DNA from 4 places in the Streptomyces nanhaiensis genome. Region 2 is predicted to be linked to each of the others. Evidence: riboswitches for the same ligand, from Rfam matches in the RefSeq annotation. Region 2 holds a riboswitch; each other region holds the start of a gene.

Region 1 (7,273 bases), on a different contig from region 2:
TCCTGTGGTTCAGCTCGGTCATGGCCGCCGACGGCGGCTACGCGGCCACGGTGATGGGGCCGGGGGTGACGACGATGCTCGGCACCGGGCTGCTGGCCACCCCGCTGGCCTCCCTGGCCACCTCGGGCGCCCCGCACCGGGACGCGGGCGTGGTCTCGGCGATGGTGAACACCTCCCGCACCATGGGCGGTTCCCTGGGGCTGGCGGTGCTCTCCACCGTCGCGGCCTCCCGGATCACCGGCGACGCCCCGGACGCCCTCGCCCCCGGTTACGCCCTGGCCTTCCGCACCGGTGCGGTGGTCCTGGGGTGCTGTCTGCTGCTGGTCGCGCTGACGCTGCCGGGGGAGGGCCGCCGCGTCCGGTGAGGCGGCGGGCGTACGGGCCGCTCCGCCGGGCGTACGGGGGCCGCGTTAGCGTCGGAGGCGTGGACCACGAGAACGCCGGCGCCGACCGCCCCCCGCCCCCGCCCGCCGTACCGCCCGCTCCTGCCGCTCCTCACCCGCCCGCTCCTGCCGCTCCTCACCCACCCGCCCTGTTCTCGCACGAGTTCGCCACCGACCCCTACCCCGCGTACGCCTGGCTGCGCGAGCACGCGCCCGTGCACCGCACCGTGCTGCCCAGCGGGGTGGAGGCGTGGCTGGTGACGCGGTACGAGGACGCGCGCGAGACGCTGGCCGACCCGCGGCTGAGCAAGAACCCCGTCCACCACAGCGAGGCCGCGCACGGCAAGGGGAAGGTGGGGATCCCGGGCGAGCGCAGCGCCAACCTGATGACGCACCTGCTCAACATCGACCCGCCGGACCACACCCGGCTGCGGCGGCTGGTGTCCAAGGCGTTCACCCCGCGCCGGGTGGCGGCCTTCGAGCCGCGCGTACGGGAGCTGGCCGACCGGCTCATCGACGGCTTCGCGGCGCGCGGCAGCGCCGACCTCATCCACGAGTTCGCGTTCCCGCTGCCGATCCACGCCATCTGCGACATGCTCGGCGTCCCGGCCGAGGACCAGGACGACTTCCGCGACTGGGCGGGCATGATGCTGCGTCACGGCGGCGGCCCGCGCGGCGGGGTGGGCCGGGCGGTGAAGCGGATGCGCGCGTACCTGGCCGACCTGATCCACCGCAAGCGCGGCGACCTGGGCGAGGACCTGATCTCCGGCCTGATCCGGGCGAGCGACCACGGCGAGCACCTGACGGAGAACGAGGCCGCGGCGATGGCGTTCATCCTGCTGTTCGCCGGTTTCGAGACCACCGTCAACCTCATCGGCAACGGCACCTACGCGCTGCTGCGCCACCCGGGGCAGCGGCGGCTGTTCCAGGAGGCGTCGGCGGCGGGCGACACCGCACTGCTGCAGACGGCGGTGGAGGAACTGCTGCGCTACGACGGGCCGGTGGAGCTGGCGACCTGGCGGTTCGCCACCGAGCCGATGGAGATCGGCGGACAGCGGATCGCCACCGGCGATCCGGTGCTGGTGGTGCTGGCCGCCGCCGACCGCGACCCGTCGCGGTTCGCCGACCCGGACACCCTGGACCTCACGCGCGGTGACAATCCTCACCTCGGATACGGACACGGCATCCACTACTGCCTGGGGGCGCCGCTGGCGCGGCTGGAGGGGCGGATCGCCCTCACGGCCCTGCTGGGACGCCTCCCCGACCTGCGGCTCGCGGCGGAACCTGCCGATTTGCGCTGGCGGGGCGGCCTCATCATGCGCGGACTGCGCGAACTGCCGGTGGAGTTCGACCCGGTGCGCGGGTGACGCACAGTCATGTGCGTGATCAGTGCGTGATCTGCGAGACACTGACTTGTGATGATCGGCCCGGTGACGCTACGTTCAGCCGTCAACCGCTCGACCTTGTCATCTGTCCACGCACGAGAGGCTCCACACATGCTTTCCGGGAACGGTAGACACCGCCGCCCCCGCCAGGCTCCCGCCATCTTCGTCACGGCAGGAGTGACCGGCGCGGGATTCGCCATCCCCCTGCTCGGGGCGGCGGGCGCGCAGGCGGCAGACCTCGACACCTGGGACCGGGTCGCGCAGTGCGAGAGCGGCGGCCTGTGGAGCGCCGACACCGGCAACGGCTACTACGGAGGCCTCCAGCTCACCCAGGAGATCTGGGAGCAGTACGGCGGCACGTCGTACGCCGAGCGCCCCGACCTCGCCAGCCGCAGCCAGCAGGTCGCGGTGGCCGAGAAGATCCTCGCCGACCAGGGGCCGGAGGCCTGGCCCTCCTGCGGCGTCAATGCCGGGCTGCGCCACGACACCACCGGCGAGGCCCCGGCCATCGACCCGGGCAACCTCCTGCCGGAGGAGGACGCGCGGGACGGCGGGAGCGGCGGGGGCCTCCTGGACGGCGTCCTGCCGGGCGGCGACGCGGAGGAGGAGTCCCCGGCCGCCGGCGAGGACGAGGACGGGTCCGGCGGCGCGAAGGGCGGCGCCGGGGACGAGCGGAAGGCCCCGAAGGGCGGCGCCGCGGAGGACGGCACTGCACGGGACGGCGCCGAGGACGAGGGCGCGAAGGACGGCGGTGCGAAGGACGGCGCCCGCGCCGAGGCGGGAGAGGGCACCGGAAAGCACCGCGGCGAGCGCGACCCGCGCGAACTGGAGCTGGAACGCGGGGCGGAGAGCCGGGCGCCGGAGGGCCGGGAGGCCGCCGGCGACGAGCGGTCCGGGGAGGCCGCCGACCGCTCCGCCCGCGCCGAGCGCCCCGCGCTGGCGGGCACCGTGAGCGGTCTGGGCACCCGCGGGACGGACGAGGGCTACCTCGTGCGCCCCGGGGACTCGCTCGTGACGATCGCCCAGGAGCACGGCGTGCCGGGCGGCTGGAGCGGGCTGTACGAGAGCAACAAGGACGTCGTGGGCGAGGATCCGGACCTGATCCTGCCGGGACAGGAGCTCACTCTCGGATGAGCGCGGACGGCCCTGCGGGATGACCCTCCCGGGCGACTGCGGCGTGTCGTTCCTGTCCGGCCTAACGCTCCTCACCTGACCTGCGGGTTCCATCCGTGCGGGCGTCAGAAAGGGTGAACCGCGGGTTTCTGACATGCTTTGAGACGTATGCCCCGGTGTGCTTACCGTCGTGTCGCTCGCACCGCGAGTGCCACCGACCGCAGCGCCGAATCCTGCCGGCGGCCGGTGGGCAGTCGTCGCGTCAGCGCCGATGGCAGGAGCGGGGGAACCAGGTAGGCGCCGCCCAGGACCGCACGGTCCGAGGCGGCTTGGGGTGAAGTCGCCCGGGGCTCCGCGCCCCGGACGGCCGGGCTTGCTCACTGCCCGAACCCGACAGCTCACCTCGCAGGCGTCGGTGAGACAAGGGACGTCCATGCTGTTCACCGGCAAGGGGCACGACAGCCGCACCGCCAGAGCCGTCCGCGCGGCCGCGCTGACGGGCGCCGCGGGCGCCGCCATCGCCGTTCCGGTGGCGGGCGCGCCGGGCGCCTCGGCCGCCTCCGTCGACACCTGGGAGCGGGTGGCCCAGTGCGAGTCCGGCGGCGACTGGTCCATCAACACCGGCAACGGCTACTACGGCGGTCTGCAGTTCTCCCAGTCCAGCTGGGAGGCCGCCGGCGGCACCCGGTACGCGCCGCGCGCCGATCTGGCCACCAGGGAGCAGCAGATCGCCGTGGCCGAGCGGCTGCTGGCCATGCAGGGGCCGCGCGCCTGGGCCTGCGCCGAGAAGGGCGGCCTCACCGCCGACGGGCCCGCGGCCGAGGTGGACCCGGGCGGCGGCCGCTCCGTCGGCCCCGGCGCCGGGCGGACGTACTCCGAGTCGCGCGACCGCTCGCAGCCTCAGCCGCGGAACCAGTACCGGAGCCAGTCGCAGGAGCAGTCCCAGAAGCAGTCCGGGTCGCTGCCGCGGGGCGCCTCCGAGCGGGCGGACGACCACCGGGACGGCGCCGAGTCCGGCTACACGGTCAAGTCCGGCGACACGCTGCGCGCCATCGCCGCCGCCCACGGCACCACCTGGCAGCGGATCCACCAGGACAACGCCGACGTCATCGGCGACGACCCCAACCTGATCTTCCCCGGCCAGCAGCTCCGGGTCTGATCCCCTGCTGTGCCCGCCCCGGCGCCGCTCCCGTCACCCGGCGGCGCCAGCCCGGTGCGGTGTGTCACCTCCCCCGGCGGAGGGCGCGCCGCACCGGGTTTATTCAATTTGGAAACAAAATGCTCTCACCCGCGCTGAGCTGCGATTTCACCCTCCGTTCCGCCGTATGGCACGGGCTGTCGGCGAGGTGGCGTGCGCGGGCCGGATAGGCTCAGGGCACTGAGACCCGACACACACGCCCGACACACACGAAGGAGACCCTCGTGCCGTCCATCGACGTCGTAGTGGCCCGCGAGATCCTCGACTCGCGAGGCAACCCCACGGTCGAGGTCGAGGTCGGCCTCGACGACGGCAGCACCGGTCGTGCAGCCGTTCCGTCCGGCGCCTCCACGGGCGCCTTCGAGGCCCTTGAGCTGCGTGACGGAGACAAGAGCCGCTACGGCGGCAAGGGCGTCGAGAAGGCCGTCCTCGCCGTCATCGAGCAGATCGGCCCGGAGCTGGTCGGATACGACGCCACCGAGCAGCGCCTGATCGACCAGGCGATGTTCGACCTGGACGCCACCCCGGACAAGTCCTCCCTCGGCGCCAACGCCATCCTCGGCGTCTCGCTGGCCGTCGCCCACGCCGCCTCCGAGGCGTCCGACCTGCCGCTGTTCCGCTACCTCGGCGGGCCGAACGCGCACCTGCTGCCGGTGCCGATGATGAACATCCTCAACGGCGGATCGCACGCCGACTCCAACGTGGACATCCAGGAGTTCATGATCGCGCCGATCGGCGCCGAGTCCTTCTCCGAGGCCCTGCGCTGGGGCACCGAGGTCTACCACACCCTCAAGAAGGTGCTGAAGGAGCGCGAGCTCTCCACCGGTCTGGGCGACGAGGGCGGCTTCGCCCCGAACCTCGGCTCCAACCGCGAGGCGCTCGACCTCATCCTGGAGGCGATCGGGCAGGCCGGCTACACCCCCGGCCAGGACATCGCCCTCGCCCTGGACGTCGCCGCCTCCGAGTTCCACAAGGACGGCCGCTACGTCTTCGAGGGCCAGGAGCGCACCGCCGCCCAGATGACCGACTACTACGCCGAGCTGGTCGAGGCGTACCCGCTGGTCTCCATCGAGGACCCGCTGTTCGAGGACGACTGGGACGGCTGGAAGACCATCACCGAGCGCCTGGGCGACAAGGTCCAGCTCGTCGGTGACGACCTGTTCGTCACCAACCCCGAGCGCCTGGCCCGCGGCATCGAGGAGGGCGCCGCCAACGCCCTGCTGGTCAAGGTCAACCAGATCGGCTCCCTGACCGAGACGCTGGACGCCGTCGAGCTGGCCCAGCGCAACGGCTTCAAGTGCATGATGTCCCACCGCTCCGGCGAGACCGAGGACGTCACCATCGCCGACCTGGCCGTCGCCACCAACTGCGGCCAGATCAAGACCGGCGCCCCGGCCCGCTCCGAGCGCGTCGCCAAGTACAACCAGCTGCTGCGCATCGAGGAGATCCTCGACGACGCCGCGGTGTACGCCGGACGCTCGGCGTTCCCGCGGTTCCGCTCCGCGGACCGGTAAACGCAGCCGCTCCGCGGAGCGCTGAGCACGGCCGCGGGAAGCGGCCCCGCCGTCACCGCGTCCCCGCCGCCGTCCCGTACGGTGGCGGGGACGCGGCGGCATCGCGGCGGTACACGGCGGCATCGCGGCGGTACACGGCGGCGCACCGCGACGGCACGGCGACGACAGGGCAGCAGGGGAGGCGAGGTGGCCGCGGAACGGGACAGGTTCTCCACCGCGACCAGGCTCAGGGCACTGGGCACACAGGCGGCCGAGCGCGTCTACCGCGCCCAGAACCGCCGGATGCGCGCCCCGCGCCGCAGCCGGCTGACCGGCCGTGCCGCACTGCTCGTCCTGGTCCTGTGCTCGCTCGTGGTCGCCCTGGCCTACCCCATGCGGCAGTACGTCTCGCAGCGTGCGGAGATCGAGGAGCAGCGGCGCCTGGTCGAGGAACTGCGCGGCCGGGTCGAGGAGAAGCGCGATCTGAAGGCCCGCTGGAAGGACCCGGCCTACGTGGAGCGGATGATCCGCGAGCACCTGCTCTACGTGCGCCCCGGCGAGACCGGCTACGTCCTCCCGCGCGGTACGTCCGGCCGTACCGGCGAGGGCGCCTCCCGCTCCCGCCGCACCGCGGAGTCCGGTCCCGCCGAACAGGCCTGGTACCGGCACCTGTGGGACGGAGTGGACGCGGCGGACGCCTCCGGCGCCGCCGGGCAGCGCCCCTGAGCGGTCCGGAACCGGCCCGGACCCCGACCGCCCCGCCGGGCCCCCGCGCCCGGCCCCGACACCCCTGAGGCATCCTGGCCACATGGAAACGCCCCCGCCCCGTACCGAGCCCACCGCGCCGACCGAAGCCGACGTCGAGGCATTCCAGCAGCAGCTCGGCCGCCCGCCGCGCGGTCTGCGCGCCATCGCGCACCGCTGCCCCTGCGGGCGGCCCGACGTGGTGGAGACCGCGCCGCGGCTGGAGGACGGCACGCCCTTCCCGACCACGTACTACCTCACCTGCCCGCGCGCGGCCTCCGCGATCGGCACCCTGGAGGCCGAGGGCGTGATGAAGGAGATGACGGAGCGGCTGCGCACCGACCCGGAGCTGGCCGCCGCGTACCGCCGGGCGCACGAGGACTACATCGCGCGCCGCGACGCCATCGAGGTGCTGGAGGGCTTTCCCAGCGCGGGCGGGATGCCCGACCGCGTCAAGTGCCTGCACGTCCTGGTCGCCCACTCGCTGGTCGCGGGCCCGGGCGTCAACCCGCTGGGCGACGAGGCGATCGCCATGCTCCCGGAGTGGTGGCGCAAGGGGCCGTGCGTGAGCGCGGCCGAGGACGGCGGGGACACCGGGAACGCCGGGAACGCCGGGGAGGACGCGCGGTGACGGGGACGGAGAACAACACGACGAACGGCACGACGGCCGGCACGACGGCCGGCACGGCGGTCAGGGTCGCGGCCATCGACTGCGGCACGAACTCCATCCGCCTGCTCGTCGCCGACATCGACCCGGCCACCGGCGAACTGACCGACCTCGACCGCCGGATGACCATCGTCCGCCTCGGCCAGGGCGTGGACCGCACCGGGCGGCTGGCCCCCGATGCCCTGGAGCGCACCTTCGCGGCCTGCCGCCAGTACGCCGAGGTGATCCGCTCACACGGCGTCACCCCCGGGCGCACCCGCTTCATCGCCACCTCCGCCTCGCGCGACGCC
Region 2 (7,273 bases):
GGCGGACTCCTTCGACCGGGCGGGCATCGCGGCGAAGGCCGTCGACGGCTCCACCCCGGACGCCGAGCGCGCCGAGGCCCTGGCGGGGCTGCGCGACGGCAGGATCCAGGTGCTGTTCTCCGTCGACCTGTTCAACGAGGGCGTGGACATCCCGGACGTCGACACCCTGCTGCTCCTGCGCCCCACCTCCAGCGCCACCGTCTTCCTCCAGCAACTCGGACGCGGACTGCGCCGCACACAGGACAAAGCCGTGCTCACCGTGCTGGACTTCATCGGCCAGCACCGCCGGGAGTTCCGCTTCGAGGAGCGGTTCCGCGCGCTGACCGACCTCGGCCGCACCAGACTGCTCCGCCATGCAGAGGAGGACTTCCCCCAACTCCCCTCCGGCTGCCAGATCGTCCTCGACCGCAAGTCGAAGGAACGTGTCCTGGAGAACATCCGGAGCAACATCACCGTCAACGCCACCCGGCTCGCCCGCGAGATCGCCTCCTACGCCGAGCCAAGCCTCGGCTCCTACCTCCGCGAGAGCGGACGGGAGCCCAGGGACCTGTATCGGGGGAAGAACTCCTGGACCGGCCTGCTGCGCCGCGCCGGGCTCATATCCGGCGCGGCGCCGGACGGGGAAGCCGAGTTGCTCAGGCGCGCTTCGGCCTTCCTGCACGTGGACGACCCCGAGCGGGTGACCGCCTACACCCGCCTCCTCACCGACGGCGCCCCGCACTACGCGTCGCTGGCCCCGAGGGAGCAGGCGTACGCCCGGATGCTGTTCTTCTCCCTGTGGCCGGGCGGTGGGGGCTTCGACGACTACGGGGAGGGGTTGGAGTCCCTGCGCGGGCAGACCGCGTTCCGCGACGAGGTGCGCCAACTCCTGGGGTACAACCTGGAGCACACCGGGCACTACCCGATTCCGCTCGACGGCCCGCACGCCTCCGTCCCCCTGACAGTCCACGCCTTCTACAACCGCGAGGAGATCCTGACCGCCCTGGGCCAGGCGGATCTGGACGGCCTCAGGCCGGTCAACTTCCGCGAGGGGGTGCGCTGGTGCGAGAACCTGCGCACCGACGCCCTGCTCGTGACGCTGGAGAAGGACGAGAAGGACTTCTCCCCGCAGACGCGGTACAAGGACTACGCCCTGAGCCAGGAGCTGTTCCACTGGGAGTCCCAGAGCACCACCTCCGAGGCCTCCCCCACCGGGCGGCGCTACCGGCACCACCGGGAGCTCGGCACCCACGTCCTGCTCTTCGCCCGGCGCTTCAAGACGACGGACATGGGCGGCCCCGGACCCTGGATGCTGCTGGGCCCGGCCGAGTACGTGTCCCACAAGGGCAGCCGTCCGATGGGCGTCGTGTGGCGGCTCGCTCACCCGCTTCCGGCGGACGTGTGGACGCACACGGCCGTCGCGAGCGGTGCGTGACCGCCGAGGCCGTCAGTTCCACAGGCCGGCGTCCGCCGGCGTCGCCATCGCCTCGAAGCGCGTCTGTGCGTGGTCGAGTGCTGTGTCCGGGTCGTGGCCGTGGGCGCTCAGCCAGTGGAGGACGTCGGCGATCAGCCGTACGGCCGCGTCTTCGGTGACAACGCCGGTCAGACGGCCGGACGTCGGCTCCGTGCGGCCGTAGAGGTTGAGGAGCACGTCCGCTCCAACGGGGCGCGGATTTCCGGGCAGGTGCTCCGGGGCGCCGGGGGCGATGTCCAACTCGCACCACGTGACCTTGCCGTCCGCATGGAGGACTACACCCCAGTCGGCGGCCACCGCATCGAGCAGCGCCACGCCTCGTCCCGACTCCGCGTCGTCCGGGCTGGAGAGAAGGACGGGGATCCGGCGGGGGTCAGGGTCGGCCAACTCGATGCGGAGACGCCGCCCGCGAGCCGAGAAGCGCAGTGTGATCGACGCGCCCTCGCCGACGTGCAGGATGACGTTCGCGACCAGTTCGCTGACGCAGAGCTGGGCGGTCCCACACCCGCGCTGGACGTGGTCTATGTGGACATCCTCGGCGGTGGCCTGTTCATGGAGAAGCCGGAGGAACTGGAGCGCTATGGGTTGGCGTTCGAATACCTGCGAGCGCAGGCGCTGGACGTCTCGGCGTCGGCGGCCATCATCGAGCGAGCCTGCGAGGAGCTTTGATGCGACGGCAGTCCACAGACGGCTGGACCGAGTGGTTCAAGTCCTCGTACAGTGGCGCGGGAGCGACCGAGTGCGTGGAGGCGGCGTACGGGCCGGGGAGCGTGGCGGTGCGGGACAGCAAGGGGGCGGGCGGGCCCGTGCTGAGGTTTCCGGCGGGGGCGTGGGAAACGTTCCTGGAGGGTGTCAAGGCTCACGGCGGGCGCGGACGCGAACTCTGCTAGACAGGGCGCATGAGCCTCTACGACATCCCCCTGCGCACCCTGACCGGCGAGCCCACCACCCTCGGCGAGCACCGGGGCAAGGTGCTGCTGATCGTCAACGTCGCGTCCAAGTGCGGGCTGACCCCGCAGTACGAGGGCCTGGAGCGGCTGCAGAAGAAGTACGCCGACCGCGGGTTCACCGTGGTCGGCGTGCCGTGCAACCAGTTCATGGGCCAGGAGCCCGGCACCGCCGAGGAGATCGGGACGTTCTGCTCGGCCACCTACGGCGTCACCTTCCCGATGCTGGAGAAGATCGACGTCAACGGGGACGGCAGGCACCCGCTCTACGCCGAGCTGACGAAGCTGGCCGACGCCGAGGGGCAGGCCGGGGACGTGCAGTGGAACTTCGAGAAGTTCCTCATCGCGGCGGACGGCACCCCCGCCGCCCGGTTCCGCCCGCGCACCGAGCCGGAGGCGGACGAGGTCGTCGCCGCGATCGAGGAGCGGCTGCCCGCCTGATCCGGCAGTGGGCCGTTCACGGCCGGCGGCCGGTCCGCGCGGACCGGCCGCCGTGCCCGGGGCGCGCGGGGTTCACCGGGTTCGTCCGGCTCCCCGGGTTCAGGCGCGGCATGCGCGCGCTGCCCCAGGTGCCCAGCGCCACATGCGCCAGTGCGGCCCCCACCAGGACACCGTCGTACGAGGGGGTGTCCTCGTCCGTGGCGGGCTCGGCCGCGCCCTCGGGGTCGTGGAGTACGCGCAGGACGTCGCCCTCCGCCACGTGCCTTTCGCAGCCGCTGCCCTGCGTCAGGTCGGGGGAGACCTCCCTGCCGGAGAGGTCGCGCAGGACGCACCGGTCGGTCTTCCCGCTCCTCTTCTCCACGACCACGGCCTGCGTCCACCGCCCCCGCTCCCGCAGGCCGTCGTCGTGCCCGGCCTGCCCGGCGGTGACGCCCAGCACGACCCCGGTGAGGACGGGGAAGGCGAGCTGCCAGGCGGCCTTGCGCCGGTTCCACGGGACGGAGCGCGGTTCGAGTACGGGCACCAGCAGGGCCGCCAGCGGGATCAGGAGGCAGGCGGTCAGTGTGGCCGGGCCCCTCAGCCACCGGCTCAGCGGCGCGGCCGGGGCGAGGTAGGCCAGGGCCACCGCGGCAGTGGCGCACGCCGTGTGGAACACGAACCACCAGACCGTCCTGGTGAACCGCGGGGAGGAGCCCTCCCCCGTCGCCGCGCCGTTCGTGCCGGCCGCGCCGTTCGCCCTCGCCCTCGCCCTCGCCCTCGCCCTCGCCCCCATGGTCAGCCTCCGCCTCCCGCCGTACCGGTCGGAGCCGAGGCTAACGGCCGTCCGGGTGCCGGTGGGGAGGGCGGGCCGCTCCGAACCGGGGAGACCGGCCCGAGCCTCCTTGACTTCAAGGCGACTTCAACTGTGAAGGTGGTTCCGTGGCATGAGGGCACGCCATGCGACCGACGAGGAGGCACACCCATGTCCGTGACACCCGTACATCCCGACCCCGCCCGCCCCGAGGCCGGAGCCGTCCTCATCAGCGTCTGGGACGTCGGCACGCCCGAGCGGCAGCGGGCCGCCGCGGACGCCGTCGCCGCCGCCTGGGGGAAGCGGGAGTGGCCGACGCCGGACATGCTGTCGTACAGCGTCTACGCGGGGACCGACGGCCGGACGCTGCTGCACTACTCCCAGTGGACGGGTGAGGAGGCGTACGAGGAGTACGTGCGCACCCACCGGCAGGAGCGCAACGACGAGATCGACGACGCGGTGCCGGGGATCGAGCGGCTGCGGCTGACGCGCACCCGGCTCTACCGAAGCCTGCCGCGGGAGCGGAACGGACGGGAGCGGGGCGGGAGGCGGCCCGAGCCGGGGTGCGTGGTGGTCGTGGAAGTCGGGTTCGAGGGGCCGGACGAGGCGCGGCAGCGGGCGTGGGTGGACACCGTGGCCGCCGCGATCGAGGAGGACGGCGCCGGCGGTGGCCTGCCGCCCGGCGGCATCTCGGCCCACTTCCACCTGAGCACGGACGGCACACGCGTGGTCAACTACGCGGAGTGGGAGAGCGAGCAGGCGCACATCGACGCGCTGGAGGCGCCGGGCAGGGGCATCGGCTCGCCGTCTCCGCTGTGGGAGCGGGTGCGGAACTTCCCCGGGATGGTGAGCAACGACGTGGCGCGCTACCGGCTGCTGTTCTCCACCGAGCGCCCCGGGCAGCCGGCGGAGCGGGCCGCGGCGGCACGGCGGGCGTGACAGGCCCGGTGGGCACCTTGGGCAGCTTGGGCACCTTGGGCACTGCGGGCGCACGCGGGTGGGAGAGGACCGGCGGCCCTGGTGTCGGGGGGGATGAGCCACCAGGGCCGCCGGGGCGTGGAAACCGGCGTGCGGGGACGCGGGTGCGTGGCCCGCGGGCCGCCGGCCGGACCGCCGTCAGATGGACTGGCCCTTGCTCCGCAGCCAGGTCAGCGGGTCGATCGGGTCGCCGCCGCCGGGACGGACCTCCAGGTGGAGGTGCGCGCCGGTGGAGTTGCCGGTGGAGCCGACGCGGCCGATGACGTCGCCGGTGGTCACCTTGCCGGTGGTGACGGTCATGGAGGACAGGTGGCAGTACCAGATCTCGGTGCCGTCGTCGAGCCTGAGGATGATGCGGTAGCCGTAGGAGCCCGCCCAGCCCGCCTCGACGATCTCGCCGCTGTGCACCGCCTTGACCGGGGTGCCGGTGGGGGCCGCGAAGTCCAGGCCGGTGTGGTTGTTGGCCCACATCGAGCCGGACTGGCCGTAGGTGGAGGTGATCTGGTACGAGGTGAGGGGGAGGGTGTAGCTGGCCGCGAGCTTGGCCAGGCGCTCGGCCTCGGCCTTGCGCGCCGCCTCCTCGGCGGCCTTGCGCTTGCGCTCGGCCTCCTCCGCGGCGGCCTTCTCCGCCTCTTCGGCGGCCTGCTCGGCGGCCTCGTCGGCCGCCTCGTCCGCGGCCTGCTCGGCGGCCTTCTCGAGCGCGGCCTGGGCGGCGCCGGTCTGCTGCTGGTCGGCCTGCTGGAGGATGCGTGCCCGCAGCACCTCGCCGGCGTCCGCCGTCACGACGGTCGTGGTGGCGTCGGAGGTGTCCAGGCCGGCCTGGGTTACGGTGCCGCCGAAGGGGCTGGTGGCCTCCCCCTGCGGGGCGGGGCCGCCGTCGTCACCGCCGGAGACCATGCCACCGACGACGGGGATGCCCTCCGCCACGGCGCCGAGGTCCACGTCCGGCAGGGAGATGGCGACCGGGGACTTGTCCTTGGCGGTGGCTATGCCGCCCGCGCCGACGGCGGCGATCATGCCGACGCCGAGGACCGCTCCGCTGCGGGCCATGCCGTTGCGCTGCTTGGCGACGCGGTGCCGGCCGCGGACCGGGCGGACGGACTCCTCGGTCGGGTTCCACACCGGCCGGTCGCCGTCGCCTTCCGGGCCGAAAGGGGTGAAAGCGGCGGTGTGCGGGTCGTACGAGACCTCGGGGGCCGGGCTGCTGGACGCCACTGGGGCGCTCTCCTTTCCTTCCTTCTCGCCTACCGGGTTAGCTGACGGGTTCGGAGCAGGAAGGTCTCCTACGGATCCATACGGGCATGCCGCATCAATCCGATTCACCCCAATTGGTGGTTCCCCGGTTCCCTGGGCGCGTCCTCGCTGTTGGCGGGGCCGCGCGTACGGGATTCGGCGACGGCGCACGGTGCCGCCCTCTTCGGCGACAGTGACGACCGCGCTGCGTTATCGAACGTTAATAGAGGTGCGCTCCGGATTCCAAGTCCCCTCTTCGGACATGGGGCTTTCTTGACGGAGGACTATCGGGGCATTGGCGGGCCAATTCGGGCGAGTCGACCGCCGGACCGGCGCGTGAGACGCACGCCACACCGCCTGACGTTGCCTCAGATGTTATGCGGAGGGGCGTACGTCGGCTACGGAAGGTCACCGGAGGCCGGAGGCTCCGGGAACCCCGGGGGCTCCGAGGGCTCCGAGGGCTCCGAGGACCCCGAGGGCTCCCGGGACTCCGGGTCGCGCATGACCGCCAGCAGCGCCATGTCGTCGGACCGGTGCCCGCGAGTGTGCGCGTCGACGTCCGCGAGGAGGTGGTCGAGCAGGGGCGCCGGCCCGGCGAAGCGCCGGCCGCGCAGCCCCTCCGCCAGGTCGTAGAAGACGTCCGCCGCGTTCCGCGCCTCCGTCAGGCCGTCGGTGTGGAGCAGCAGCAGGGAGCCGGGCGGGAAGGGGACCGGTCCGGTCCGCCCGCTCACGGAGGCGCCCGCCAGGTCACCCAGTCCCAGCGGCAGCGCGTACGCCCCCGTGTCCGGCTCCAGCAGCCGCACCTCTCCCTCCCCGGTCAGCAGCACCGGCGGGGGATGGCCCCGGTTGACGATCCGCAGGCTCCCCGGTTGCCCGGCCGGGACCTCTGCGAGCACGGCCGTGGCGAACTCCTCCGAGCGGCCCGTTCCCGTCTCGCGCTGCGCGGCCTCCCGGTTCAGGGCGTGCTCGACGCGGTCGGCGACCGCCGCCAGGTCCTCCTCGGTCTCGGCCGCCTCCCGGAAGGCGCCGAGCACGACGGTGGCCGTGCCGACGGCGTCCGTACCCTTGCCGCGCACGTCGGCCACCAGCAGCCGCAGCCCGTACGGCGTCCGCTGCACGCCGTACAGGTCGCCGCCGATGCGGGCGTGCGCCTGCGCGGCCTCGTAGCGGACGGCGATTCTCAGGTCTCCGACCCGGCCGGGCGGCACGGGCAGCACCGCGAGCTGGACGGCCTCGGCGACCCGGTGGGCCGAGGCCACACTGACCTCGCTGTGCTGCAGGACGCGGCTGAGGACGAGTGCCAGCACACTGACGGTGGCGTTGGTGGCCAGCCGTACCAGGATCTCCGCCAGGGGCAGGTCCCCACGCGTCAGCAGGCCGGTCACCACGGTCATCGAGACGGCCGCGGTGAGAGCCGTGCCGCGGAACGTC
Region 3 (7,273 bases), on a different contig from region 2:
CGGTCGACACCGTCCTGGCGGCCACCGGCTACCGGCCCGCCTTCCCCTATCTGGCGGGCACCGGCGTCCTGGACACCGGCGGCCGCCCCCTCCACCGCGGCGGCGTGGCGGCCACCGTGCCCGGACTGGGCTTCGTCGGCCTGGAGTTCCAGCGCTGCTTCTCCTCCAAGACGCTGCGCGGGGCCGGCCGCGACGCCGCCCGCGTCCTGTCCCGCCTCGCCGCCCGCACCCGTCCGTGGCCCGGTTCGGCTGCGGAGCCGGAACGGGTCTGACCGGGAGTGCGAGCGGGGCCGGAGGGCGGCGCGGGGGCGGGGCCGGGGCGCTCACAGCCCGGTGGGGTACGTCTCCTCCTCGCCCGTGCCGTGTTCGTAGCGGTGGAGGGGGTCCAGCGCCCGGGTGCGGTCCAGGTAGAGGAAGGCGTCGTAGCGGTCGGTGAGCACGGTGGGGACGTAGTTGCCCCAGCGTTCGGCCTGCGGCCGGTAGACGACCCCGATGGCGCGGTGGTCGCTCTCCTCGCGGCGCCAGGCCGGCGCGGGGACGCCGGCGCCCCAGACGAACAGCGCCGAGCCGCCGGGCAGTGCCCGGTGCAGCAGGTCCTCCACGCTGCCGTCCCGGGCGGGCGGCACCCGCATCGTCTCCGGTGGCATGCCCCACTGCTGTGCGGCGACCACCGTTCCCCCGTAGGAGCCGAAGCCGACCAGCACCACACCCTCGGCCGCGTGCCGTTCGCGCAGCAACTGCCCGACGTTGACCATGCCCGCGTCGGCCATGTCGGTGGCCCGGGCGTCCCCGACGTGGGTGTTGTGCTCCCAGACCACCGCCTTGGTCCCCGGGCCGTGGTGGGCCGCGAGCCGGTCGAGGGTGTCGGCCATGTGGTGGTCGCGGATGTTCCACGACTCCGGGCCGCCGCGCACCATCGCCCGGTAGTAGCGCTCCGCGCCCGCCAGGATCTCGGCGTTCTGCCGGACGGTGAACTCCGCCGTCCGGCCGCCGTCGGCGCCGGACGCCTGCCTCCGGCCGGCCCGCTCCCGCAGTCCGGTCAGCAGGGAGACCACCTCCGCCCGGCACCCGGCGGGCACCACCTGGGTGGCCAGCGCGTACGACTGCGGATCCCGGGCGTACGGCTCGAAGCAGCGGCAGGCGGCGAGGGCCTGCTCCACCTGGTCGGGGTCGTGTTCGCGCACGTGGTCCAGCACGGCGTGCAGCGACTCCCACAGGCTGTAGACGTCGAGTCCGAAGAAGCCGACGCGCTCCCCGGCGGGCAGGGCGAGGTTGTACCCGCGCAGCCACCGGGCGAACTCCAGCACCTCGGTGTTGGCCCACATCCACCGCGGCCAGCGCCCGAAGCCGTCCAGCACCTCCCCGGGGTCCTCCGGGGTGCCGGGGGCGCCGGTGACGCAGTGGTGCAGGGACTGGCAGTCGGGCCAGTCGCCCTCCACGGCCACCAGCGAGAAGCCCTTCTCCGCGATCAGCCGGCGGGTCAGCTCCGCCCGCCACCGGTAGAACTCCGCGGTGCCGTGGGATGCCTCGCCGACGGCCACGTAGCGGGCGTCGCCGATCCGCTCCAGCAGGGGATCGAGGGAGTGCGGGCCGGTCAGCGGCAGGGCTTCGCCGCGTATCTCCCGCACCTTCCGCATCTCCTGTGCCTCCCGGCCCTCTCGCGCCGCCGTGCCGTCGGCCGAACCCCCGGTGACTGCCATCGCCGTGCTCTCCCTGGTCGCGCGGGTGCCTGCGGGCGGGCCCCGGCCCGCCCGGCTGCCGGTGCCCGGTCCGCGGTACCCCGGGGCGGGCGGCGTAACACCCCTCCCGGGCCGGGGGCCCGGGGCCCGGGGCCCGCGGTTTCCGGCGGCGGGCCCCGGGCACCCGCGACCCGTTCGGATGAACGCGACCGGCCCGTGAAGGGAAGGGTGAGTGCTGATGAAGGCCGTCGTATGGCACGGCGTGGGTGACATCCGGGTGGAGGACGTACCGGAACCGAAGATCCACGAACCGTACGACGCGATCGTGCGGATCACCTCGTCGGCGATCTGCGGGACCGACCTGCACTTCGTGCGCGGCACGATGCCGGGCATGAAGGAGGGGCGGATCCTGGGCCACGAGGCCGTCGGAATCGTGGAGGAGGTCGGAGCGGGCGTGCGGAACTTCCGCCCGGGCGACCGGGTGGTGGTGCCCTCCACGGTCGCCTGCGGGACGTGCAGCTACTGCCGGGTCGGCTACTACGCCCAGTGCGACAACGCCAACCCCGGCGGGCGCCGGGCGGGCACGGTGTTCTTCGGCGGTCCCGAGGCCGCCGGCGGCCTGGACGGGCTGCAGGCGGAGTACGCCCGGATCCCGTACGCCCACGTCGGGCTGGTGCCGCTGCCGGACACCGTCGACGACGCCCAGGCGATCCTGCTGTCCGACATCTACCCCACGGCGTGGTTCGGCGCGCGGCTGGCCGAGATCGGCTCCGGCGACACGGTCGCGATCCTCGGCGCCGGCCCCGTGGGCCAGTCCGCGATCGCCTGCGCCCGGCTGCAGGGCGCCGGGCGGATCATCGTGGTGGACGGCGTTGCCGACCGCCTGGACCTGGCCCGCGACCAGCACGCCGAGACGGTCGACTTCAACGCCGAGGAACCCGTCGAGGCGGTCCTGGACCTGACCGGCGGCATCGGTGTGGACCGGGTGGTCGACGCGGTCGGCGTCGACGCCGAGCGTCCCGCCCGCGGCCCGGCCGCCGAGGCCCTGGCCGGGCAGGCGCAGGATTTCGACCGCGAGCGCGACGAGGTCGCCCCCGAGCAGCGGCCCGACGGCGACACCTGGGTCCCCGGCGACGCGCCGTCGCTGGCGGCCCGCTGGGCGGTGCGGATGGCGGCCAAGGCCGGCACCGTCGGAACCATCGGGGTCTATCCGCCGCAGGTGGAGCACTATCCGTTCGGCGAGGCGTTCATGAAGAACCTCACCCTGCGGATGGGCAACTGCAACCACCGCCGCTACCTGCCCCGCCTGGTGTCCATGGTCGCCTCCGGCGAACTGGACCCCACCCCGCTGCTGACCCGCTGGGCCGAGGTCCCCGACGCCGTCGAGGCGTACCGGACGTTCGACCGCCGGGAGTCGGGCTGGACGAAGGTGGCCCTCGGCGTGGACGGCCACGGCTCGGTCGCCCCCGGCCTCGGTGAGGCGGCCGGTACCGGAGCGGCCACCACCGCGGGGACCGGGCGGACGGGGGGAAGGTGAGCGCCGCGGCAGCGTACGCGGGGAAGCGGGTCCGCGAGACCGGCGGCCCCCACCGCGCCGGGCGCCCGCGGACGGCCCGCGCCGAGCGAGGGGGAACGCCTCCGGCCGCTCCGGCGGGCCCGCCGAGTCCGGGACCGGGCGCCACCGACCGGGCGCCGAGCCCCCGGACGGCGGCCTGAACCGGGCCGCCGTCGGGCCGCAGCCGGACCGCGCAGCGGAAGCGGCCCCTCGCGTGAAGGCGTGCGAGGGGCCGCTTCCGCTGTCCGCCCCGTCTCGCGGGCACACCGGAAAACCGGCAAAACGCCTATGAGATGTCCAATTGGCCATTGAGGCGAAAAACCCCGGTGGGGAACTTATGGCAGCCATGTTCGCCAATGGCTCCTGTCGTGAACAACGCCCCATAAAGGACTGGTCGTTCGGGAGGTGTGCCGGGAATCACACCTTCGTGCTCCTCGTGTGCCCGCCGCTGAGATCCTTAATTGCCGGCGGCCGAAATTCCTGGCCGGAAAGCGTTTTGACGGGTGTGCCGCCCTCCGCGCCCCGGTTTCCGGCCGGTTGCCGGACACGCACGGCGGCCATGTTTGTCGGATCGGTGACAAAGTGAGGGGCCGTCGGATTTCCGGCGCCTTGTCTTCCGTGAATTCCCTGTGTTTATGTGGCCTGGCCTTCGCCGCCCATGGTGGGGGCTCCACCGCCGGGACGCCGAGTCCTGCCGCCCGGCCGGGGAGAGGCAGCAGCCGACCACGGCAGGAGCGGGGAAACCACATACGCGCCGTGCCGCGCCTTCGGCGGCCCGGCTTGGGGTGAAGCCGATTCCCGAAGCCCCTGACGCGAAGGGAACGGCCGGGCAACTCCAGCCCGAATCCGACAGCTAACCCCGCAGGCGTGGGAGAGGAAGCACACCCATGTCCCGTGGTCGTCACCGCCGCCCCCGCACACCCCTGATATCCCGTCAGTTCTCGCGCGTCTCCCTCGCGCTCACCGCCGGCGGCGCGGGCATCGCCGCGCCGCTGGTCGCCGCCGGCAGCGCGAACGCTGCCTCCACCGAGGTGTGGGAGAAGGTCGCCGAGTGCGAGGCCGGCGGCAACTGGTCCATCAACACCGGCAACGGCTACTTCGGCGGACTGCAGTTCTCCCAGTCCAGCTGGGAGGCCGCCGGCGGCACCGAGTACGCGCCGCGCGCCGACCTGGCCACCAAGGAGGAGCAGATCGCCGCCGGCGAGAAGCTGCTCGCCCTCCAGGGGCCGGGAGCCTGGCCCACCTGCGGACCCGCGGCCGGGCTCGGCCGGGACTCCGGCGCCCCGGCCGGCGGCACCGCCACCCAGACGCGCGGTGAGTCCAAGGTGAGAGCCGGGACGGAGACCGGGGCGAAGTCCGCGGCGAAGCCCCGGGGAGAGCGCGGGTCCACCGCCGGCTCCCACACCGTCGCCTCCGGCGACACCCTCCACTCGATCGCCACCAGCCACGGTGTCGAGGGCGGCTGGCAGGCCGTCTACGACGCCAACCGCGAGATCGTCGGCGGCAACCCGCACCTGATCTTCCCCGGCCAGGAACTGGCCCTGTCCGCCCGTTCCTCCGCTGGCGGACAGGAGCGCGCCCCGGAGCGCGCGGACCGGACACAGACCCGCCCGGCCGCCAAGAAGACCGTGCCCCAGGCCTCGCCGAAGGCCTACGCGAACAACCTCGACGGCTGGATCCGCGAGGCCCTGGACATCATGCGTGCCAACGGCATCCCCGGCACCTACGAGGGCATCCACCGCAACATCATCCGCGAGTCCGGCGGCAACCCGAACGCGATCAACAACTGGGACATCAACGCCCAGCGCGGCACCCCCTCGATCGGCCTGCTCCAGGTCATCAAGCCGACCTTCGACGCCTACCACGTCCCGGGCACGGCCAACAGCCAGTACGACCCGGTCGCCAACATCGTCGCGGCCTGCAACTACGCGGCCGACCGCTACGGCTCGATCGACAACGTCAACGGGCCCTACTGAGACGGCCGGGCCCGCGGGCCCGGCGGCCCCGCCCCCGCATCCCCGCCCCTTGTGGCGGCGCGAACGCGCCGCCACAAGGGGCGGGGCCCTTTCGGGGGGAGGCCCTCCACGGGATATCTTGATGTCGAGCAATGTTGCAGACGTGGAGCGGAGCACCCGGTGACTGACTCGACCATCATCTACACACAGACCGACGAGGCCCCGGCCCTGGCGACGTACTCGTTCCTGCCGGTGGTCAGGGCCTACGCCGCCAAGGCGGGTGTCGCCGTGGAGAGCCGCGACATCTCCCTGGCGGGGCGGATCATCGCGGTCTTCCCCGAGTACCTCAAGGAGGAGCAGCGCATCGGTGACGCGCTCACCGAGCTCGGCGAGCTGGCCAAGACCCCCCAGGCCAACATCATCAAGCTGCCGAACATCTCGGCCTCCATCCCGCAGCTCAAGGCCGCCGTCGCCGAGCTCCAGGAGAAGGGCTACGCGCTGCCGGACTACCCCGACGACCCCAAGACCGACGAGGAGCGGGAGATCCGCGCCCGCTACGACAAGGTCAAGGGAAGCGCCGTCAACCCGGTGCTGCGCGAGGGCAACTCCGACCGCCGCGCCCCCGCCTCGGTGAAGAACTACGCCAAGACCCACCCGCACCGCATGGGCGCCTGGACCCCCGAGTCCAGGACGAACGTCGCGACCATGGGCGTGGACGACTTCCGCTCCACCGAGAAGTCCGCGGTCCTCGCCGAGGACGGCGCCCTCCGCATCGAGCTGGTGGGCGACGACGGCTCCACCACCGTGCTGCGCGAGTCCGTACCCGTGCTCGCCGGCGAGGTCGTGGACGCGGCCGTCATGCGGGTGGCCGCGCTGCGCGAGTTCCTCAAGGAGCAGGTAGCCCGCGCCAAGGCCGAGGGCGTGCTGTTCTCGGTCCACCTGAAGGCCACCATGATGAAGGTCTCCGACCCGATCGTCTTCGGTCACGTGGTGCGCGCCTTCTTCCCGAAGACCTTCGCCGAGTACGGCCAGACCCTCGCCGCCGCCGGCCTCACTCCGAACGACGGCCTCGGCGGCATCCTCAAGGGCCTGGAGTCGCTGCCCGAGGGCGCGAAGATCAAGGAGTCCTTCGAGGCCGAGCTGGCCGAGGGCCCCGAGCTGGCCATGGTCGACTCCGACCGCGGCATCACCAACCTGCACGTCCCCAGCGACGTCATCGTCGACGCCTCCATGCCGGCCATGATCCGCACCTCCGGCCACATGTGGGGCCCCGACGGCCGGGAGCACGACACCCTCGCGGTCCTGCCCGACAGCTCCTACTCCGGCGTCTACCAGGCCGTCATCGACGACTGCCGCGCCAACGGCGCCTTCGACCCGGCCACCATGGGCTCGGTGCCCAACGTCGGCCTGATGGCGCAGAAGGCCGAGGAGTACGGCAGCCACGACAAGACCTTCGAGATCCCCGCCACCGGCACCGTCCGGGTGACCGACGGCGACGGCAACGTCGTGCTGGAGCAGACGGTCGGCGCCGGCGACATCTTCCGCATGTGCCAGACCAAGGACGCCCCGATCAGGGACTGGGTCAAGCTGGCCGTCACCCGCGCCCGCGCCACCGGCGCCCCGGCGGTGTTCTGGCTGGACGAGACCCGCGCCCACGACGCCATGCTGATCGAGAAGGTCCGCACCTACCTGGCCGAGCACGACACCGAGGGTCTGCGGATCGAGATCATGGCGCCGGTGGAGGCCACGAAGTTCTCCCTGGAGCGCATCCGCCGCGGCGAGGACACCATCTCGGTCACCGGCAACGTGCTGCGCGACTACCTCACCGACCTGTTCCCGATCCTCGAGCTGGGCACGAGCGCCAAGATGCTCTCCGTCGTCCCGCTGATGAACGGCGGCGGCCTGTTCGAGACCGGCGCCGGCGGCTCCGCGCCCAAGCACGTCCAGCAGCTGGTCAAGGAGAACTACCTGCGCTGGGACAGCCTGGGCGAGTTCCTGGCCCTGGCGGTCAGCTTCGAGCACCTCGCGCAGACCACGGGCAACGCCAAGGCCCAGGTGCTGGCCGACACCCTCGACCGGGCCAC
Region 4 (7,273 bases), on a different contig from region 2:
GCGGGTCTTCCCCACCCTCGGCTACGCGGACAGCGTGCCGGAGGCGGTGCGCGGGGCGGACGTGGTGCTGCATCTGACGGAGTGGCGCGAGTTCGGGGAGCTCGACCCGGAGGCGCTGGGCCAGGCCGTGGCGCACAAGCGCATCCTGGACGGCCGCAACACCCTCGACCCGGTCCTGTGGCGCAAGGCGGGCTGGTCCTTCCGCGCGCTGGGCCGGCCGACGGCGTAGGGCCCGCTCCCCGCCCGCGGGCTTCCGCCCGCAGGGCCTGCGGGGCCCGCCGGGAGCGGCTCGGTCACCGGAGGACCGCCGTGCGTGGTACTTCCGCACCTTCGCCCGGCCGCCGCAGACGGCCATGGCGACCGGCGCCCGCGGCCCGCCGGGCTCCTGTCGCGGTACGCCCGGCGGCGGTCGTGCGCCTCGCACACCTCGGGGCGGGACCAGACCAGGCGCCGTCGGCCACTGCGGTGCGCGCTCCCGGATCAAGTCGTCAGCAGGCGGCAGACCGGGTAGCAGAAGCAGTGATCCACGGCACAGGAGGGAAGAGCACCATGGCCATCACCACACTGCGGGACGTAGTCGTACTGGACTGCCCGGAACCGGGGAGGCTCGCCGACTTCTACGCACGGATGCTGGGAGGGAAGGTCGAGGGCGAGGGCAGGTGGGTGGAGGTGACGTTCGACTCGGGCTCCCTGAAGGGCCGGACGTTCGCCTTCCAGGAGGCGCGCGGGTACGTGCCGCCGCAGTGGCCGAGCGCCGAGCGGTCGCAGCAGTTCCACCTCGACTTCTACGTGCCCCGCGAGGAGCTGGACGCGGCCGAGCGGGAGGCGCTGGATCTGGGGGCCGAACTCCTCCAGGGCGACGGGGGCGAGCGCGACTTCCGCGTCTACCGGGACCCGGCCGGGCACCCCTTCTGCCTCTGCGTGGAGTGAGACGGCCGGCCGCCGGGGCGCGGTGGGGCAGGGCGCCGGGGCGAGGAACGAGGAAGAGGCGGGCGGGGCGGGGGTGTTCGCACACCCCTGCCCCGCCCGCCTCCCGACCGGCTCCGGACTCGGTTGACCGGGCCGGTGAGGGTCAGGTCCCTCAGATGCTGACGCCGTTGGCCCGCAGGTAGGCCAGGGGGTCGATGTCCGAGCCGTAACCGGGGGCGGTACGGATCTCGAAGTGCAGGTGCGGACCGGTGCTGTTGCCGGTGGAGCCGACGGCGCCGATCTGCTGGCCGGCGCTGACCGTCTGGCCGGCGCTGACCGACAGCGAGGACAGGTGGCCGTACTGGCTGTACCGGCCGTCGTTGTGACGGATGACGACCTGGTTGCCGTAGGCCCCGCCCCAGCCGGCGGAGACCACGGTGCCGCTGGTGACGGCCTTCACCGGGGTGCCGGAGGCGGCGGCGAAGTCCTCACCGGTGTGGCCGTTGGACCAACGGGCGCCGGAGGCCTTGTAGGAGCCGGACGGAGCGGCGTTCACCGGAGCGGTGTAGCCGGTGACCGCACCGCGGTCACTGCGGTCGGCGCGCTCGGCCGACTGCTGCACGGCCTCGGCCTTCTCGGTCTTCTCGGCCTTGGGGGCGGCCTTCGGGGCCGGCTTGGCCTCGGGCTTGGCCTCGGGCTTGGCCGCGGCCTTCTGCTGGGTGGCGGCGCCGCCCAGGGTGAGCTCCTGACCCGGGAAGATCAGGTTCGGGTTGTCGCCGATGACCTGGCGGTTGTCCTCGTAGATGCGCTCCCAGCCGCCCTGGACGCCCTGGGCGTTGGCGATCTTGGAGAGGGTGTCGCCGCCGACGACCTCGTAGGAGGTGCCGGCGCCGGCGCCGTGGTCGTGGCTGTGGCTGTGGCCGTGGGCGCGCTCACCGCGGTCCGCGCGCTGCGGCGCGGCCTGGGTCTTCTGCTGCTTCGGCTCGGCCTCGGCCTTCGGAGCGGCGGCCGGGGCCTGCTCCTTCTGCTCGGTGGGGTTGCTCTGGCCGTCGGGGGAGACGGCCGGGGCGGGACCGCCCTTGGTCAGGCCGGCCTTGACCGAGCACACGGGCCAGGCGCCCGGGCCCTGTCCCGCCAGCACCTTCTCGGCGACGGCGATCTGCTGGTCCTTGGTGGCGAGGTCGGCACGCGGCGCGTACTGGGTACCGCCGAAGGCGGCCCAGGTGCTCTGCGTGAACTGCAGGCCGCCGTAGAAACCGTTGCCGGTGTTGATGCTCCAGTTGCCCGTGCTCTCGCACTGGGCGACCTTGTCCCAGGTCTCGACGGAGGCCGCGTTGGCTCCGCCGGCGGCCATGAGGGGAAGGGCCATGCCGGCGCCGCCCACGGAGATGGCGAGCGACAGGCGGGTGAGACGGCTGTTGCGCATACGACGGTGACGTCCGCGTGCGGACATAGGTGTGCTCCTTCTCCTACGCCTGCGAGGTGAGCTGTCGGGTTCGGGCTGGAGTTGCCCGGCCATGTGTGCCGCGGCGCGTGGCGCGCGGCATGGCTTCACCCCAAGCCGTCCCGTATGAGCCCGGGACGGCGACTTACCTTGGGTCCCCCGCTCCTGTCATCGGGTGGTGTGGATGGTCCAGCCCGCCGCCGTTGACAGGATTCGGCGTTCGACAGCGGGCCGCCGCACATTCGTACGGCACGGCCAGAACGGTAGACACATCGTTTCCGCCGATACAAGCCGATGGGTCACAGGACGCCCGTTTCGAAGGCTTTGATGATCGTCGGATCGTCACCGTCCGCTGCGTTCACTTCCCGAAGAGTGGCGGAACCCGCCTCTGACGCGCTGTCACTTCTCGCCACTGCCAGGGGCGATGACGCAGAAGGCCCTCCACCGGCACGCAGAGCGACGTACCGGGGAGGGCCGGCTCGTGAGTTGAATCACGAGGAGGTCAAGGAGCTATCCGTCGAGCTGTCCGATGGTGGCGATCGACGGGCCGCGCCTGGTCCGCTCGTGGCGGGCGACCGCCTCCGCGTCGCGCAGCACGCGCACCGCGTTCTTCCAGGTGAGCTTCGCGAGGTCGGCCTCGGACCAGCGGCGGTCCAGCAACTCGGCCACCAGATGCGGATATCCGGACACATCGCTCAGATCGGACGGGGTGAAGGCCGTGCCGTCGAAGTCGCCGCCGATGCCGATGTGGTCGATGCCCGCGACCTCGCGCATGTGGTCCAGGTGGTCGGCGACCGTCGCCGCCGTGGCCACCGGGCGCGGGTTGGCCTCCTCGTACGCGCGCTGGACCGCCAGGCCCCTCTCGCTGCCGTCCAGGGGGTGAAGGCCGTGGGCGCGCATGTTCTCGTCGGCGGCCTCGGTCCAGGCGACGGCGGCGGGCAGCACGAACTTCGGCACGAATGTGGCCATCGCCACACCGCCGTTGACCGGAAGCCGCTCCAGCACGTCGTCGGGGACGTTGCGCGGGTGGTCGCACACCGCGCGGGCCGAGGAGTGCGAGAAGACCACCGGCGCCGTCGTCACCCGCAGGGCGTCGCGCATGGTGGCGGGCGCCACATGGGAGAGGTCCACCAGCATCCCCAGCCGGTTCATCTCACGCACGACCTCCTCGCCGAAGCGGGTCAGGCCGTCGTGGCGCGGGGTGTCGGTGGCCGAGTCCGCCCAGTCGATGGTGTCGTTGTGGGTGAGTGTCATGTAGCGCACACCCAGCCGGTACAGGGCACGCAGTGTGGCCAGGGAGTTGTTGATGGAGTGGCCGCCCTCGGCGCCCGTCAGGGAGGCGATGCGGCCCTCGGCGCGGGCCGCCTCCATGTCGTCGGCGGTGAAGGCGAGCCTGAGGTCGGCCGGGTGGCGGTCGGCCAGCCGCCGCACCACGTCGATCTGCTCCAGGCAGGCGCTGACGGCGGCGTCGCCGGTCAGGTCGGTGCGCACGTAGACCGACCAGAACTGCGCCCCCACCCCGCCCGCGCGCAGCCGCGGGATGTCGGTGTGCAGATGGGCCGACTGGTCCCCGGCGATGTCGCGCCGGTCCAGGTCGTACGCCACCTGCTCGCGCAGCGCCCACGGCAGGTCGTTGTGGCCGTCGGCGACGGGATGGGCCTCCAGCAGCGCCCTGGCCCGCGCCAGCAGCTCGGCGGAGTGACCCATCTCACCTGCCCCCGAAGCCGAAGCCGGCGCCGCCCGCGGCGACCTTGCTCCGCAGCCGCCGGCCCTTCTCCCTCGCCTGGTCCTTCAGCTCCGCCTGGAACCGCTCCATGCGCTCGCGCAGCTCCTCGTCGTGGGCCGCCAGGATGCGGACCGCCAGCAGGCCCGCGTTGCGCGCGCCGCCGACCGAGACCGTGGCGACCGGGACCCCGGCGGGCATCTGGACGATGGACAGCAGGGAGTCCATGCCGTCCAGGTGCCGCAGGGGCACGGGGACGCCGATCACCGGCAGCGGGGTGACGGAGGCGAGCATGCCCGGCAGATGGGCCGCTCCCCCGGCGCCCGCGATGACCGCCTTCAGCCCGCGTCCGGCCGCCTCGTCGCCGTAGGCGATCATCTCGTGCGGCATGCGGTGGGCGGAGACGACGTCGACCTCGTAGGGGACCTCGAACTCGTCCAGGGCCTCGGCCGCGGCCTCCATGACGGGCCAGTCCGAGTCGGATCCCATGACGATCCCCACGGCGGGGGCGGACGCGGGGCTGGGGGCGTTGCTCATTCGGTGATGGTCCCTCGCAGATAGGCGGCGGCGTGGGCGGCGCGCTCGCGTACGTCCGCCAGGTCGTCGCCGTAGGTGTTGACGTGGCCGACCTTGCGGCCGGGCTTCACGTCCTTGCCGTACATGTGGATCTTCAGCCGCGGATCGCGGGCCATGCAGTGCAGATAGCCCTGGTACATGTCGGGGTAGTCGCCGCCGAGCACGTTGGCCATCACCGTCCAGGGCGCGCGGGGGCGCGGGTCGCCCAGCGGCAGGTCGAGCACGGCCCGCAGGTGGTTGGCGAACTGGGAGGTGACCGCGCCGTCCTGGGTCCAGTGGCCGCTGTTGTGCGGACGCATGGCCAGCTCGTTGACCAGGACGCGGCCGTCGCGGGTCTCGAACAGCTCCACCGCCAGGTGCCCGATCACACCCAGCTCCTTCGCGATCGTCAGCGCGGTCTCCTGGGCGTGGGCCGACAGCTCCGGCGACAGGCCGGGGGCCGGGGCGATCACCGTGTCGCACACCCCGGCCACCTGGATCGACTCCACCACCGGGTAGGCCACGGCCTGGCCGTGCGGGGAGCGCACCACGTTGGCCGCCAGCTCGCGGACGTAGTCCACCTTCTCCTCGGCCAGCACCGGCACACCCGCCCGGAACGGCTCGGCGGCCTCGGCCTCGGAGGACACCACCCACACGCCCTTGCCGTCGTAGCCGCCGCGGACGGTCTTGAGGACGACCGGCCAGCCCTCCTCCCCCGCGGCTCCCTCGTGCGCGGCTCCCTCGCGCGCGAACCGCGTGACGTCGGCCGGGTCCGCCACGATCCGGTGCCGGGGACAGGGAATGCCGATCCCGCTCAGCCGCGCCCGCATCACGCCCTTGTCCTGCGCGTGCACCAGCGCGTCGGGCCCGGGCCGCACCGGGATGCCCTCCGCCTCCAGGGCGCGCAGGTGCTCGGTGGGCACGTGCTCGTGGTCGAACGTGATCACGTCGCAGCCGCGGGCGAAGTCGCGCAGGGTGTCCAGATCGCGGTAGTCGCCGACGACGACGTCGCGGACCACCTGGGCCGCGGAGTCCTGGGGGGTGTCGCTGAGCAGCTTGAACCTGATGCCGAGGGGGATGCCCGCCTCGTGCGTCATCCGCGCGAGCTGCCCGCCGCCGACCATGCCGATCACAGGAAATGTCACGTCCGTAGCCTATCGGCCGGACGGCGGGTACCCGGAGCGGTACGGGGCCGTGACTAGCATGGCCGACCAGGACGCGACGGCGGGCCCCGCGGGGCCGCGCGAGAGCCGAGAGAACGGGGCGAGTGGACCACTATGGGTGAACGGCGCGTACTGCGCTCCAGGCTGCTGCGGCTACGGCGCGAGCTGGCCAAGTTCGGCACGGTGGGGGCCTTCGGCTTCCTCGTCAACGTGGCCGTCTTCAACCTCTGCATCCACGGCCTGGGCCTGGCGCCGGTGCGCTCGGGGGTGATAGCGACCGCGGTCGCCATCGGGACCAACTACCTGGGCAACCGCTACTGGACCTACCGGCACACCGACAAGAGCCGGATGCACCGCGAGGCCGGCCTGTTCATGCTGTTCAGCGGCGTCGGCCTGGTGATCGAGAACGGTGCGCTGGCCATCTCGCACTACGGCCTGGGCCTCACCTCGCCGCTGGCCGACAACGTCGCCAAGAACTTCGTCGGCCTCGGCATCGCCACGGTCTTCCGCTTCTGGGCGTACCGCACCTGGGTCTTCCGCGGGGCTTCGCGGGCGCGCGGGGGGTCCGGTGCGCGGGCCGCCTCAATTCCCCGCCGGCGGATCGTCGGCCTCGCGGCTCAGGAAGAGAGCGAAGACCGGCGGGCGCTGCTGAAGTAGTTCCAGGCGTCCCCCGTCGGCCTCCGCCAGGTCGCGGGCGACGGCCAGCCCCAGGCCCGTGGAGTTGCGCCCGCTGACCGTGCGCTCGAACACCCGTGCCCCCAGCTCCGGATCGACGCCCGGCCCCTCGTCCGTCACCTCGACCACCACCTGGTTCCCGGCGATCCGGGTACGCAGCGCGACCGCGCCGCCACCGTGCATCAGGGCGTTCTCGATGAGCGTGGCCAGCACCTGGGCCACCGCCCCCGGCGTGCCCACCGCCCGCAGCCCCTGGCGGCCGGAGCGGACGATGGCCCGGCCCGCCTTGCGGTACGCCGGGCGCCACTCCTCGATCTGCTGCTTGACCACCTCGTCCAGGTCGAAGCCCACGGCGGAGCCCGAGCGGGGGTCGCGCGAGTTCGTCAGCAGCCGCTGCACCACGTCGGTCAGCCGCTCCACCTGTGCGAGCCCGACCAGCGCCTCCTCCCGGATGGTGGAGGCGGCCGCCCTGTCGGCGGCGGCCGTTCCGGTGCTCCCTGTGGTGGTTCCGGTGGTGGTTCCGGTGTCTCCGCCGCCGGTGGTGCCGGTGGTGCCGGCGGCCTCGATGGCGTCGGCCGCCGCGACGATCTCCTCCAGCCGCATGGACAGCGCGGTCAGGGGGGTGCGGAGCTGGTGGGAGGCGTCCGCGGCCAGCCGCCGCTCGGCGGTGAGCATCCGGGCGATCCGCTCGGCGCTGGCGTCCAGCACGTCCGCCACCCGGTCCAGCTCGGGCACGCCGTAGCGCCGGTGGCGCGGGCGGGGATCACCGGAGCCGAGGCGCTCGGCGGTCTCGGCGAGGTCGGT

What was found. A riboswitch is a leader RNA that binds a small molecule or an ion and turns the genes downstream of it on or off. The one in region 2 is predicted to bind cyclic di-AMP.
Positions count from the first base shown of each region.
Region 1: linked by a shared signal. The riboswitch ahead of ACLIYP_RS18155 (transglycosylase family protein) and the one ahead of ACLIYP_RS24230 (M23 family metallopeptidase) in region 2 are both predicted to bind cyclic di-AMP.
Region 3: linked by a shared signal. The riboswitch ahead of ACLIYP_RS07630 (transglycosylase family protein) and the one ahead of ACLIYP_RS24230 (M23 family metallopeptidase) in region 2 are both predicted to bind cyclic di-AMP.
Region 4: linked by a shared signal. The riboswitch ahead of ACLIYP_RS14925 (transglycosylase family protein) and the one ahead of ACLIYP_RS24230 (M23 family metallopeptidase) in region 2 are both predicted to bind cyclic di-AMP.

Region 1 covers NZ_JBKJFM010000081.1:1,617-8,889, forward strand. Annotated here, with positions in the region: gene ACLIYP_RS18140 (MFS transporter) at 1-365, shown strand, start outside; gene ACLIYP_RS18145 (cytochrome P450 family protein) at 533-1,750, shown strand; gene ACLIYP_RS18150 (transglycosylase family protein) at 1,946-2,902, shown strand; cyclic di-AMP (ydaO/yuaA leader) riboswitch at 3,138-3,308, shown strand; gene ACLIYP_RS18155 (transglycosylase family protein) at 3,315-4,040, shown strand; gene eno (phosphopyruvate hydratase) at 4,304-5,593, shown strand; gene ACLIYP_RS18165 (FtsB family cell division protein) at 5,780-6,298, shown strand; gene ACLIYP_RS18170 (DUF501 domain-containing protein) at 6,381-6,947, shown strand; gene ACLIYP_RS18175 (Ppx/GppA phosphatase family protein) at 7,022-7,273, shown strand, end outside.
Region 2 covers NZ_JBKJFM010000141.1:728-8,000, reverse strand. Annotated here, with positions in the region: gene ACLIYP_RS24270 (DUF3427 domain-containing protein) at 1-1,414, shown strand, start outside; gene ACLIYP_RS24265 (hypothetical protein) at 1,427-1,768, opposite strand; partial or broken gene ACLIYP_RS24260 (ATP-binding protein) at 1,790-1,909, opposite strand; partial or broken gene ACLIYP_RS24255 (Scr1 family TA system antitoxin-like transcriptional regulator) at 1,943-2,122, shown strand; gene ACLIYP_RS24250 (DUF397 domain-containing protein) at 2,122-2,343, shown strand; gene ACLIYP_RS24245 (glutathione peroxidase) at 2,353-2,841, shown strand; gene ACLIYP_RS24240 (hypothetical protein) at 2,858-3,613, opposite strand; gene ACLIYP_RS24235 (antibiotic biosynthesis monooxygenase) at 3,803-4,570, shown strand; gene ACLIYP_RS24230 (M23 family metallopeptidase) at 4,748-5,824, opposite strand; cyclic di-AMP (ydaO/yuaA leader) riboswitch at 5,836-6,014, opposite strand; gene ACLIYP_RS24225 (PP2C family protein-serine/threonine phosphatase) at 6,241-7,273, opposite strand, start outside.
Region 3 covers NZ_JBKJFM010000018.1:34,400-41,672, reverse strand. Annotated here, with positions in the region: gene ACLIYP_RS07645 (flavin-containing monooxygenase) at 1-272, shown strand, start outside; gene ACLIYP_RS07640 (erythromycin esterase family protein) at 324-1,700, opposite strand; gene ACLIYP_RS07635 (zinc-dependent alcohol dehydrogenase) at 1,918-3,216, shown strand; cyclic di-AMP (ydaO/yuaA leader) riboswitch at 3,942-4,115, shown strand; gene ACLIYP_RS07630 (transglycosylase family protein) at 4,122-5,210, shown strand; gene ACLIYP_RS07625 (NADP-dependent isocitrate dehydrogenase) at 5,370-7,273, shown strand, end outside.
Region 4 covers NZ_JBKJFM010000058.1:11,088-18,360, forward strand. Annotated here, with positions in the region: gene ACLIYP_RS14915 (UDP-glucose dehydrogenase family protein) at 1-229, shown strand, start outside; gene ACLIYP_RS14920 (VOC family protein) at 550-930, shown strand; gene ACLIYP_RS14925 (transglycosylase family protein) at 1,082-2,362, opposite strand; cyclic di-AMP (ydaO/yuaA leader) riboswitch at 2,367-2,544, opposite strand; gene ACLIYP_RS14930 (dipeptidase) at 2,864-4,060, opposite strand; gene purE (5-(carboxyamino)imidazole ribonucleotide mutase) at 4,062-4,613, opposite strand; gene ACLIYP_RS14940 (5-(carboxyamino)imidazole ribonucleotide synthase) at 4,610-5,776, opposite strand; gene ACLIYP_RS14945 (GtrA family protein) at 5,909-6,451, shown strand; gene ACLIYP_RS14950 (ATP-binding protein) at 6,377-7,273, opposite strand, start outside.